One region of the Paenibacillus sp. BC26 genome, then DNA from elsewhere that is predicted to be linked to it. Evidence: a T-box and tRNA genes for the amino acid it is inferred to sense, from the RefSeq annotation. Region 1 holds a T-box; the other regions hold tRNA genes.
What was found. The T-box of region 1 lies ahead of leuS (leucine--tRNA ligase). A T-box ahead of a tRNA ligase gene usually reads a tRNA of that ligase, here a tRNA-Leu.
Positions count from the first base shown of each region.

Region 1 (3,738 bases):
CATTGGTGTTCCAAGGTTTCGTCGCTTCAAGCGGCCCCATGAACATTTCGTACATACGCAGCGTGTCAGCGCCGTATACGTTTACGATATCGTCCGGGTTGATTACGTTACCGCGTGATTTACTCATTTTTTCATTGTTGGTGCCCAAGATCATCCCTTGGTTAACCAGCTTGTGGAACGGCTCTTTCGTATCGACTACGCCGATATCGTAAAGCACTTTATGCCAGAAGCGCGCATACAGCAAGTGAAGCACGGCATGCTCCGCTCCGCCGATGTAGAGATCAACCGGAAGCCACTCGGCTTGCTTCTCCTTGGAGCACAGTTCTTTATCGTTATGCGGATCGATGAAACGCAGGTAATACCAGCAGCTGCCGGCCCATTGCGGCATCGTGTTCGTCTCGCGGCGCGCACGCAAACCTGTTTCCGGATCGATTGTTTCTACCCACTCCGTTACATTCGCAAGCGGAGATTCGCCCGTGCCCGACGGTTTGATTTGATCCACGTCGGGAAGCAGCAGCGGCAATTGATCATCCGGCACCGGCTTCATTGTTCCGTCTTCCAAATGCAGAATCGGAATCGGCTCGCCCCAGTAGCGCTGACGGCTGAACAGCCAATCACGCAGACGGTACGTCACTTTGCCTTGACCTTTGCCTTCCACTTCAAGCCATTCGATAGCGCGCGCAATCGCCGCTTCATTGCTAAGACCGTCCAAGAATCCGGAGTTCACATGCGGACCGTCGCCTGCGAACGCTTCAGCCAGCACGTCGCCGCCTTGAACGACTTCCACGATTGGCAAATCGAACTGTTTCGCAAACTCCCAGTCACGCTGGTCATGTCCCGGAACAGCCATAATCGCGCCTGTGCCATATCCGGCAAGGACGTAATCGGCAATCCAGATCGGAACAAGCGCGCCGTTCACCGGATTAACGGCATAAGCACCTGTGAATACGCCGCTCTTGTCTTTATTCAGATCCGTACGCTCGAGATCGCTCTTCCGCGCGGCAGTTTCTTGATAATCCTTGACGGCAGCTTGCTGTGCGGAAGTTGTAATCACATCTACCAGCTCATGCTCCGGCGCAAGTACGCAGTACGAAGCTCCGAAGAGGGTATCCGGACGTGTTGTAAATACAACAAGCGAAGCATCATGTCCGTCAATGGCGAACGTAACTTCAGCACCTTTGGATTTACCGATCCAGTTGCGCTGCATATCTTTAATGCTCTCGGTCCAGTCCAGCTCTTCCAGATCCTCAAGCAAACGCTCGGCATATTCCGTAATCCGCAGCACCCATTGGCGCATCGGCTTACGAATGACCGGATGGTTGCCGCGCTCGCTCAAGCCATTGATAACTTCCTCATTGGCAAGCACCGTCCCAAGCGCCGGGCACCAGTTAACCGGCACTTCAGCTACATAAGCCAAGCCTTTATTGAACAGCTGGATGAAGATCCACTGCGTCCATTTGTAATAGTCCGGATCTGTTGTGCTGAACTCGCGGTCCCAATCGTAGGAGAAACCCAGCGATTTAATTTGACGGCGGAAATTGTTGATGTTCTTGACTGTAATTTCACGCGGATGTTCGCCCGTATCCAGTGCATGCTGCTCAGCCGGCAAGCCGAACGCATCCCAGCCCATCGGATGAAGCACGTTGTAGCCGCGCATTCTCTTATAACGAGAGACGATATCCGTCGCCGTGTAACCTTCCGGATGGCCGACATGAAGTCCCGCTCCGGATGGATAAGGGAACATATCAAGTGCGTAAAATTTCGGTTTTCCTGCATCCTCAGTCGTTTTGAACGACTTGTTCTCATCCCAATGCTTCTGCCATTTCGGTTCAATGACTAACGGGTTATACCCCTGCTGCTCCTGGCGTTCCTGTGCCATAACGAATTGCCTCCCTATTCTCTCTTCCATGTCAATCCAGTCCTTGTCAGAAAACAAAAAAACTCCCGTCCCTAGCGACAACGCTAGGGACGAGAGATTATTCTCCCGTGGTACCACCCTAGTTAGCAAACGACATGCTTTGTCGCTGCTCACTCTTAGCCCTTAACGCAGGCGAAACGGCACGTTTACCACTGAAATCGTGTTCACGCGCGGCTCCAAGGCGAGTTCACTTCACGTTGGTCCGGCTTGCACCTACCGCCGGCTCTCTGATCCAAACGCTGCTAAAGCTACTGCTCCTCTTCAACACCTAAAATAGATAGTTCGATTATAAATAAGCGAATCCTGTCATGTCAAGGCGCAGAACGCCCGGAATCGGTCAAATTCACTTGATTGCCGCAAAAAACAGCCGTTCTGCTTCCGAATCAGGCACTTCCAGCGTGAAATCCGCAAATTGCTCCACGCGGCTGAAGCCTGCCATTAGCAGTGATTCCCGAATCCACTCCGCATCATACGCCCGCTGCACGTGCATCTCCTCGATGCGCGAGAATCGGTTGTCTCGCGAGCCGCTCTCCTGGGCAAAAATCGTAAGTCGATGCTCGATTTCTACCCGCTCTTCATCCAGCTCGCAGGTCCAGATATAAGCCACATCCGGATCATCGAGTACAAACGGCTGCTCCGCGGCATACCGAGCTAACGTATTCGGCGCATGAACATCAAAAAGGAACAGACCGCCTGGTTTCAAGCCTTGATAGGTTGCTTGGAAAGCGGCTTGAACCTCATCTTCTTCCGTCAGATAGTTGATACAATCGCAGAAGGAGATAACGGAATCGACCTCTTCGCCAATCTCCCACTCGGTCATATCCTGCTGGAGCCAAGTAATTGAACCGCCGCTGCGTGAAGGTTCTTCCCCCCATTTGCTTTGCCCAATGGTCAGCATATCGGAGGAGAGGTCAATCGCGAAGACCTGATAGCCGCTTCTCGCCAGCGGAATCGCAATGCTGCCGGTTCCGCATCCCAGATCAACGACAGACTTCGGCGTTCCGTACCTTGTCCAGCATGCCTCTGCAAACTTCAGCCACTGCGGATACGGCATCTCTTCCATCAGCCTGTCATACACGGAGGCGAAATGCCGATAAGCTTCCATCTCTACTCCCCCGCGTCTGCCGCAGAAGCAGACGGAGTCGGAACAGCCGCCGCCTTCGCTTGCTCGGTCAGCTTCGTCCAGCTTCCTTCTTGGACGACAAGCCCTTCACGCATCAGCTTACCGATTGCACGCTTGAACGCGCCTTTGCTGATGCCGAATTTTTGCTTGATGATTTCGGCTTGCGTTTCATCCGAATAAGGCATCGCGCCGTTCGGACGTTCCTTCATGAACGTGAGAATCCGCTCCGAATCTTCCACGCGACCTACTTCCTTGCGCTGATTCATGGATAGATTCACCCGTCCGTCCTCACGGACGAAAGTGACTCGTGCTTTCACGCGCTCGCCAAGTCGAAGCAGCCGCGTCCGCTCATCCGCGGGGATAAAGCCGTATGCGCCAAAGCCGATCACGCCGCCATCGATCATGACAAACGATCCGATCTTAAGCGTCTTCGTTACCCAGCCTTCAACCCAAGTGTTATGCCAAGCTTGCGGCGCATGGAATGCCAATTCGGCCAATTCTTCCTCGAATGCCACTTTAGCAACAAGACGGCCGATTTTGTCATGAGCAAGAATGACGTGAACCTCATCGCCGCGTTTCGGACGCAGCTCCTTCAGCTCCGGCTGCTCAGACAGCGGCAGCAGCAGCTGACGGCCAAGCCCCATCTCAAGAAAGGCCCCGATACGCGGATGAATATCCGCTACAGCCAATCTCGCCA
Region 1 is NZ_FPAD01000001.1:3,519,259-3,522,996, forward strand. It holds gene leuS (leucine--tRNA ligase) at 1-1,879, opposite strand, end outside; T-box leader at 1,962-2,192, opposite strand; gene BM412_RS15925 (class I SAM-dependent DNA methyltransferase) at 2,262-3,023, opposite strand; gene BM412_RS15930 (CvfB family protein) at 3,026-3,738, opposite strand, start outside.

Region 2 (3,738 bases), 170 kb from region 1:
ATTGTTATCGTTACGCATGACTTATCGTTAGCCGGCAAGGTTGATCGCGTCGTGGCGATTCGGGACGGATTAACCAGTACCGAATTTATTAAGCGGAACCCGAATTTGGACGATAACGATCAGACAGGGAACCATTCGACGCTCGGCGGCGATCAAGCCATCCATGAAGAATATGTTGTCGTAGACCGAGTGGGCAGGCTTCAAATTCCGAAATCTTATTTAACGGCATTACAAATTACAGATAAAGCATCAATGGAATTTGACGGTGAGCGCATCATTATATCACCGCCTAAATCACTGGAGGGGTAGAACGAATGGAGAAGAAGGTAAGACGTTCACGGGGAAAACTAATTATGAGGACTTCAGCTTTGGCGGTTACGGCAGGCCTGCTGGCATCAAGTCTTGCAGCTTGCAGCAAGGGAGACAGCGGTAACGAAGCAGAACGCCATGTACTGCGAATCGGCTTTATGTATTCCAATTCCGATAATGAACCCTACCTGCGCCAACAGTTCACGGATGGTTATGAACTGACGCATCCGAATATCGACATCGAAATCGCAGCAGCGATCAACTATGACGATCAGCGTTTCGAAGAGCCCGATCCGAACAAGAAGCAGCCGGATCCGTACGAGAAGCTGAAAGAGATGATCAACGGCAAGAATCCGGTTGATGTCGTGGTATTGGAGTCTTCCTATCTGAAGCGACTTGTAGAAGACAATCTGCTTAAACAGCTGGATCCGCTTATTCAAGAGAGCGAATTCGATATCGAGGATTTCGTACCGACGGTTATTGACGGAATCAAGGACGCGGGAGGCGGCAGCATCTACGCGCTTACGCCGACCTTCAATGCATCGGCTCTCTACTATAACAAGAAGCTCTTTACCGATGCGGGCGTAACGCCGCCGACAGACGGTATGACTTGGACGGATATCCTGACGAAAGCGAAACAGGTAGCCAAGGGCGAAGGTGCAGAGCGTAAGTTCGGCTTCTCGTTCAATCGTTGGAGCGGAGACCCGTTCTGGGATTCCCAAACCTACTCGGCACCTCTGCAGCTGAAGATGTTTGATAATAAAGCAGAGAAGATGACCGTAGATACGCCGCAATGGCGCAAAGTGTGGAGTGAAGTAGCCGCGCTGTACCAAGAGAAAATCGTACCTACCCAAGAAGATATGAACAACGGCGGCGGAGGCGGCATTGCACGGGATGAGAAAGCTGTATTCAATCCGTTCCAAGGCGATCTGTTCATCAGCGGCCGTATTGCGATGATGATCGGCGGCTATGATTACGTGAATGAGCTGGCCAGAGCCAAAGATTATTCCGCTAAGAACCCTAAGATTCCGTCCCCGGATTGGGATGTCGTCACGATCCCGACTTTCGAGGAAGCTCCGGGCATTGGCGGCAATATCTACTTGAATAATCTGATGGCGATCAGCGCCAATGCACAAAACAGCGAAGATGCTTGGGACTTCATCCAGTTTAACAACAGCAAGGAATGGGCGAAGCTGAAATCCCGCAGCACCTATGAGATGGTAGCTCGTAAATCGTTCCTGAAGCCGAAGGACGGCATGAACTATAACATTCAAGCCTTCTACTCCCTCAAGCCGATTCCACCTCAGGATATTAATCTTGAGAAGCTTTACCGCGAGAAGCCGAACCTCTATCAGGTTCAACAATTTGCGCAGCCGCTCTTCCAGGAGGTCATTCAGAAGAAGAAATCCGTCGAAGAAGCGCTTAAGGAATGGCAGACCAAAGGGGATGCCATGCTGCAGAAGATTAAGGACAATCCGAATGGTCCGCTTGAGCCGGTTGAAGGCGGAGGCGGCGTAGGCATTGATGTTTACGGCGGCAAAGGCTAAATCATCATGAAGGAACCGCATTGGCGCAATTCGCGTCGATGCGGTTTTTTTGTTTATGTTGAGACCGTTCAGAGCCGATGCTTGTTTTTTCCGAAAATGGGGCATTCTAAGCGAAACGGCGAAGAAGGGAGTAAGTGACATGAAATGGGTGTATTGGGGGCGTCTGTACGAGACCAAATTTCAAGCCGGATGTCTGGTTAGACGGATGGAAAACGACTGGTGGGTATACGGATATGAATGTCCGCAAGAGATCGAAGTATTTCGTTCGCGGAAAGGAAGATTCGGCGTTCGATTCCTTCCATAAAAATATGCTTGACTTATTCATGGATCATATAGTATATTATTTCTTGTCGCCATTGAATGATTTGTAGTGAATGAGTGTTAACGCGGGGTGGAGCAGCTCGGTAGCTCGTCGGGCTCATAACCCGAAGGCCGCAGGTTCAAATCCTGCCCCCGCAACCAACCTTTCGATTATTATCGTAAGGGCCCTTAGCTCAGTTGGTTAGAGCGGTCGGCTCATAACCGATTGGTCGGGGGTTCGAGTCCCTCAGGGCCCACCATTCCACAATCATGAACATGCCGGGGTGGCGGAACTGGCAGACGCACAGGACTTAAAATCCTGCGGTGGGTGACCACCGTACGGGTTCGATTCCCGTCCTCGGCATCCAACAAGAAACCTTGATGAATCAAGGTTTTTTCCATTTTTATAGGAAGTTTGCATCTCATATTTAAGCGAAAGATAATACTCTTTTTCATCACATGCCACAATAGTGATGAAGAGGAGTTTTTTTTTATGGCTCGGAATAGAAATATCGACGATATATGAAACGGCTGCCAGCTAAGGCAGCCGTTTTATTTTTGCCAGCTTGCTTCCCTTCGTAATAAATAAAGAGGCGTAATAGGAAGCTGCAACAAGATTTGTCCAAAAATCGTAGAGATGTTCATTTTCTCCTTTTCATGCTGACTCTAAAATACAAGTTGACGATGAATAAGCGCATGCATCTTGAAACGTGAATTTGGAGGTTGCAGATGTTTTTTGTCGCTACAAATGGGAGATGAGGTGAAGTTTCCTTTGCCATTATGATGAGCTATGGATCGTTTCGCAAAATATACCATAGAAGGAATGATAAAATGAACAAGCATAAACGGACATCACGTTTGGCTTCACGTCTGACATCTTTGGTTCTCAGCATTTTGCTGGCGGTACTTACGCTACTGCCGGCGACAGCTTTCGCAGAAACCACTACCGGCAGCGATCCCTTCCAAGGCGAGATCCTTTTCCCCTTCAATGAGGGGAACGGTTCAACCTCCAGTGCCCTTTCGGGCGATCTAACAGCTACATTAGACAACTATGTATGGAATCCAAACGGTCGAGGCGCTACTCCCGCGATCTCCAATGACCAAACAGGCAAAAACGGGATCACAATCGATTACGGCACCTCGTTCTCGAATGTAAATGATCTTACGATGGGCGTTTGGGTAAAGCCCTCAGCTCCCAATTCCGGACAAACCAGTTCTTTGATGGCTCCCCCTTATAGCGGCACCACAGGCAATTGGGGTTTCAGCAATGGAGAAATCTGGTGGAGTATTAACTGGGGCACCAGCGCAAACAACTTCGCTGACACAAATATTAGCTTACTATCTTACGGATCGGATGGTTCCGAATGGGAAGGCGGCATTTCAGCGGCGGCAGGGAATCTGGCCGACGGCAACTGGCACTATTTGGCGTTCTCCTTAAGTACGACTGCAAATAAGATTGCTCTCTATGTGGACGGCAATCAGATCGGCGAAAAAGATTATAGCTCTCTATATCCGGTCAATCTACAGGCGTACAAATGGTTCGGCGGGAATGGGTACCAGGATAAGTCGTATACCGGCCTTC
Region 2 is NZ_FPAD01000001.1:3,346,402-3,350,139, reverse strand. It holds gene BM412_RS15145 (ABC transporter ATP-binding protein) at 1-309, shown strand, start outside; gene BM412_RS15140 (ABC transporter substrate-binding protein) at 354-1,856, shown strand; gene BM412_RS32145 (hypothetical protein) at 1,996-2,160, shown strand; tRNA gene BM412_RS15135 (tRNA-Met) at 2,242-2,318, shown strand; tRNA gene BM412_RS15130 (tRNA-Ile) at 2,340-2,416, shown strand; tRNA gene BM412_RS15125 (tRNA-Leu) at 2,435-2,520, shown strand; gene BM412_RS15120 (LamG-like jellyroll fold domain-containing protein) at 2,988-3,738, shown strand, end outside.
Region 2: it encodes a tRNA-Leu, which carries the amino acid that the T-box ahead of leuS (leucine--tRNA ligase) is inferred to sense. The anticodon was not compared.

Region 3 (3,738 bases), on a different contig from region 1:
TTACGATTGGTTCCGTGCCTTCTCGTATGCATTGGATAAAATGGGCTAATTCCAAGTTATAAGGGCTAGTGAATCCAGGACTTTGAGGTACTTCCGCGAAACGTCGGTCTTCCGAGTCGGAAGGCGCTTTGCAAATTTGCAAGGAGCTGTTTTTCTGACTGTCGCTGCGAATAATGCCTTTGCTTCCGGCGATTTCTACAGCTGTTTGGAAAGGACCCTGATAGCCCCAGAAAGCTTCCAGATTCGCAACGGCTCCGCTTTCAAACAGCAGCGTAACCAATGCGTAATCAATGTCATCCGCACGTTGGTTTAATCCATAGACAGACTTGACTTCGCCCATCGCAGAGCGGAAGAAATCAATATCGTGAATCATGAGATCGGTAATAACGCCGCCACTTTTATCATCATCAAAGAACCAACGTCCGGGGTGAGAGCCAATGCGTTTGGCATGGACTACACCAATACGCCCTAGTTTCCCATCATCGATCACTTGCTTCATTTGAACGTATTCAGGGAAAAATCGCACAACATGTCCGACAAATAGCCGAACGCCATGTTGTTCACAACTGCGGATCATCTCTGCCGCATCTTCTAGATGTAACGCAAGCGGTTTTTCACAGATCACATGCTTGCCGGCAGCGGCTGCTTTCAATGTAAATTCTTTATGTAGATAGCTAGGTAATGTCACACTGAGAATATCGAATTCTATTTCTCGCAGCATGACGTCAAATGAGGCAAAAGCCGTTGCTCCCGTCTTATTGGATAGTTCTTGCGCTAAACTGAAATCGATATCGCAGACGCCTACCAGCTTTACATCCGGGATATTCATGTAACCGCGGGCGTGCACATTTCCGAGCCCCCCGCAACCGACAATGGCTGCTTTCATCCTGCTCCACTCCTTAATTTCATCTTTCATAACGACTAACTACGCTATATGATATACATATTGTCGCTTAGCCGAAATGCGGGCATTTATGCTTTTTATATCCAAATTCGTGCTTACTGAAAGTGTGGTGTCGAGGTATCATGCGTATTTTCAAAGAACCGATCCCTTATCAAAACCCTTCACTCTGCATGAAAGTGTGGAGATTTACGGACTCAAGTAAAGAGCCGACGCGCTCAAATACCTGGCATTATCACAATGAGGTTGAGTTCATATTAGTCGAGAAGGGAACCCACGAAATTCAAACACCGAATCATACCTACACGCTTAATGCCGGAGATGTGATGGTGATTGGATCTTCTCAACTGCACACGGGAAGAAAGCTCAGTGACAACGATCTCAGTTACATTGTGCTTCACATTGACTTCCGGCCCTTTTTCGATCCGGCCATGATGATGTACTATCGGCATTTCCTGGAGATCCTTCATCCCCTAGAGAAACTGAATTACATTTTCCAGGAAAACGAAAGTGTGCGAAAAGACATTGCGAGGATGATCTCTGAAACACATGCAGAGGTTATGGATAAAAAGAAGGGCTACGAAATCGCGGTTAGTATGCATATCAAGTATTTGTTGTTGATGCTGCTTCGCTATGATACGCGTGAGCTGTTAACGTCACACTCGCATGTGGATGCGGATGTAGACGTGATTCGATCACTCGTCACCTATGTGGATGAACATTTGACAGAGAAAATAGACATGGGAGCGGCAAGTCAACTTGCTGGCATGAGCTACTCCTATTTTTCGAAGTATTTTAAAAAGAAGATGGGATCGTCCTTTACGGATTATGTGAATCAAAAACGAATTTCTAAAGCGGAACGACTGCTCGTTACCGAAAACCGCAGTGTAAACGAAATTGCCGAGTCCGTAGGGATCGAAAATATGGCTCATTTCTATGAGCTGTTCAAGCGATTTAATGGATGTACGCCGAAGCAATATGTAAGCAAGATGAATGGGAGGATAAACTAGAGCTCTGCTAGCTGTTCACTAAACAGGCATACCGATCTATCTATAGCTACAACCTACAACAGCCCACACCATGAAAGCATGGTGTGGGCTGTTTGACGCTTAATGAAAGGTTTCCATCATTATTCCATCTGTTATAAAACAAAAAAACCCTTGAATATCAAGGGTTTCATGCTTATAAAACTGGGATGCGGTCGGAGGGATTTGAACCCTCACGCCTTGTGAGCGCCACCCCCTCAAGATGGTGTGTCTGCCGTTCCACCACGACCGCGAAGTGATATGTGATTGTCCATATCGAAATTAAAAATGGTGACCCGTAGGGGACTCGAACCCCTGTTACCTCCGTGAAAGGGAGGTGTCTTAACCACTTGACCAACGGGCCTCTTGTTGCTAACTCCTTCTCGCTGCTAACGAGATTGGAGAATTGAATGTCCACTAATAAGTGCGTTCCATTCAAAAGAAATGGCGGAGAGAGAGGGATTCGAACCCTCGCACCACTTACGCAGTCTAACCCCTTAGCAGAGGGTCCCCTTGAGCCACTTGGGTATCTCTCCAAAAGTAATGGCTCCCCGAACAGGACTCGAACCTGTGACAACTCGATTAACAGTCGAGTGCTCTACCAACTGAGCTATCAGGGAATAGTAATGAGTGACAAGAAATAATGTATCATGTCTTAGAATTGAAGTCAAGCTTATAAAGCAACAAAATTCCACGGCATTTTCCGCATGCATAGCGGCGCGGATCGGTCTTTCTTTTGCGCAAATACTCGGTCCCGCAGCTGCGACAAACGAGCTTAAATCGATAGGGTTCCTGCTTGCGTTTTACCCCTTCCGGCAGAGATTTGCAGAATCGCGTTCCGCCTACTTTCGCCAGCAGCTGCTTGAAATCCGCATCTCGATGCTGGTATCCGCGCTTCAATATATGCAAATGATAATGGCATAGCTCGTGCTTGATGATCTTCTCGGTTTCCTCTTCACCGTAATTGGTCAATTGATGAGGGCTGATCTCGATATTGTGCGACTTCGTAAAATAGCGTCCTCCCGTAGACTTCAATCTACCGTTAAAGGTCGCTTGGTGCCGAAACGGAATCCCGAAATACTGCAAGGAAACCCGTTCCACCCATTCCTGTAGCTGATTATCCTGCATCTGATGCGCTCCCTTGAATTTGTAACTCATAATACTTGAATTTTAAAGGACGAATACGCTACACTGTCAAGTAGTAAAGATTGAGGGGAGAAGCTGTCATGCCAGAAATGCGTTATATCATAATGAAAAACGGACAAGACATCTCGTTCGTGGAAATGCCTGCCTCGCATGCGTATCAATTAAGCGCGCTTAATTTGCGCCTGCATAAAGAAATCGACAAGCTCACCGCTTCCGAAGTGCCGGTACTGCCTTACGCGATTGCTGAATGTGCGGATGCAGAGCTTCATGACAAGTCCATTGTCATCCACTCCGGCCTTGACTACATGAATCAGCTGGAGAAGGATTTCTCATCCGTTCAAGAGAAATCGTATCCGCTTATCTCGCTGCTCACTGAAATTCGCGCTTTGCAGGCACAATTAGAGCAGTGGTACGAGGAAGAACTCGACATCTAAGCTTCGACTTCGCGTGTTTTTTGCAAAAACTTGAACATTCGCGCCAGTTGGACCTGCACGGACATTCGCCCACTTCCATACACTTATTAGTACAACAAGTGATGGCTGGAAGGAGGGCGAAGCTATGCCGCAATGGCTGTGCAATCAACTGATGCGCGCTTTTCTGAAGAAAGACCACAGGCAAATTCGTCTATTGAACGATTGCTGGTATTTCTACCGTACGAGTCAACGG
Region 3 is NZ_FPAD01000002.1:333,517-337,254, forward strand. It holds gene BM412_RS17895 (Gfo/Idh/MocA family protein) at 1-916, opposite strand, end outside; gene BM412_RS17900 (helix-turn-helix domain-containing protein) at 1,075-1,911, shown strand; tRNA gene BM412_RS17905 (tRNA-Leu) at 2,098-2,179, opposite strand; tRNA gene BM412_RS17910 (tRNA-Glu) at 2,216-2,290, opposite strand; tRNA gene BM412_RS17915 (tRNA-Ser) at 2,372-2,462, opposite strand; tRNA gene BM412_RS17920 (tRNA-Asn) at 2,471-2,546, opposite strand; gene BM412_RS17925 (SprT family protein) at 2,575-3,054, opposite strand; gene BM412_RS17930 (hydrolase/acyltransferase) at 3,153-3,506, shown strand; gene cmpA (cortex morphogenetic protein CmpA) at 3,631-3,738, shown strand, end outside.
Region 3: it encodes a tRNA-Leu, which carries the amino acid that the T-box ahead of leuS (leucine--tRNA ligase) is inferred to sense. The anticodon was not compared.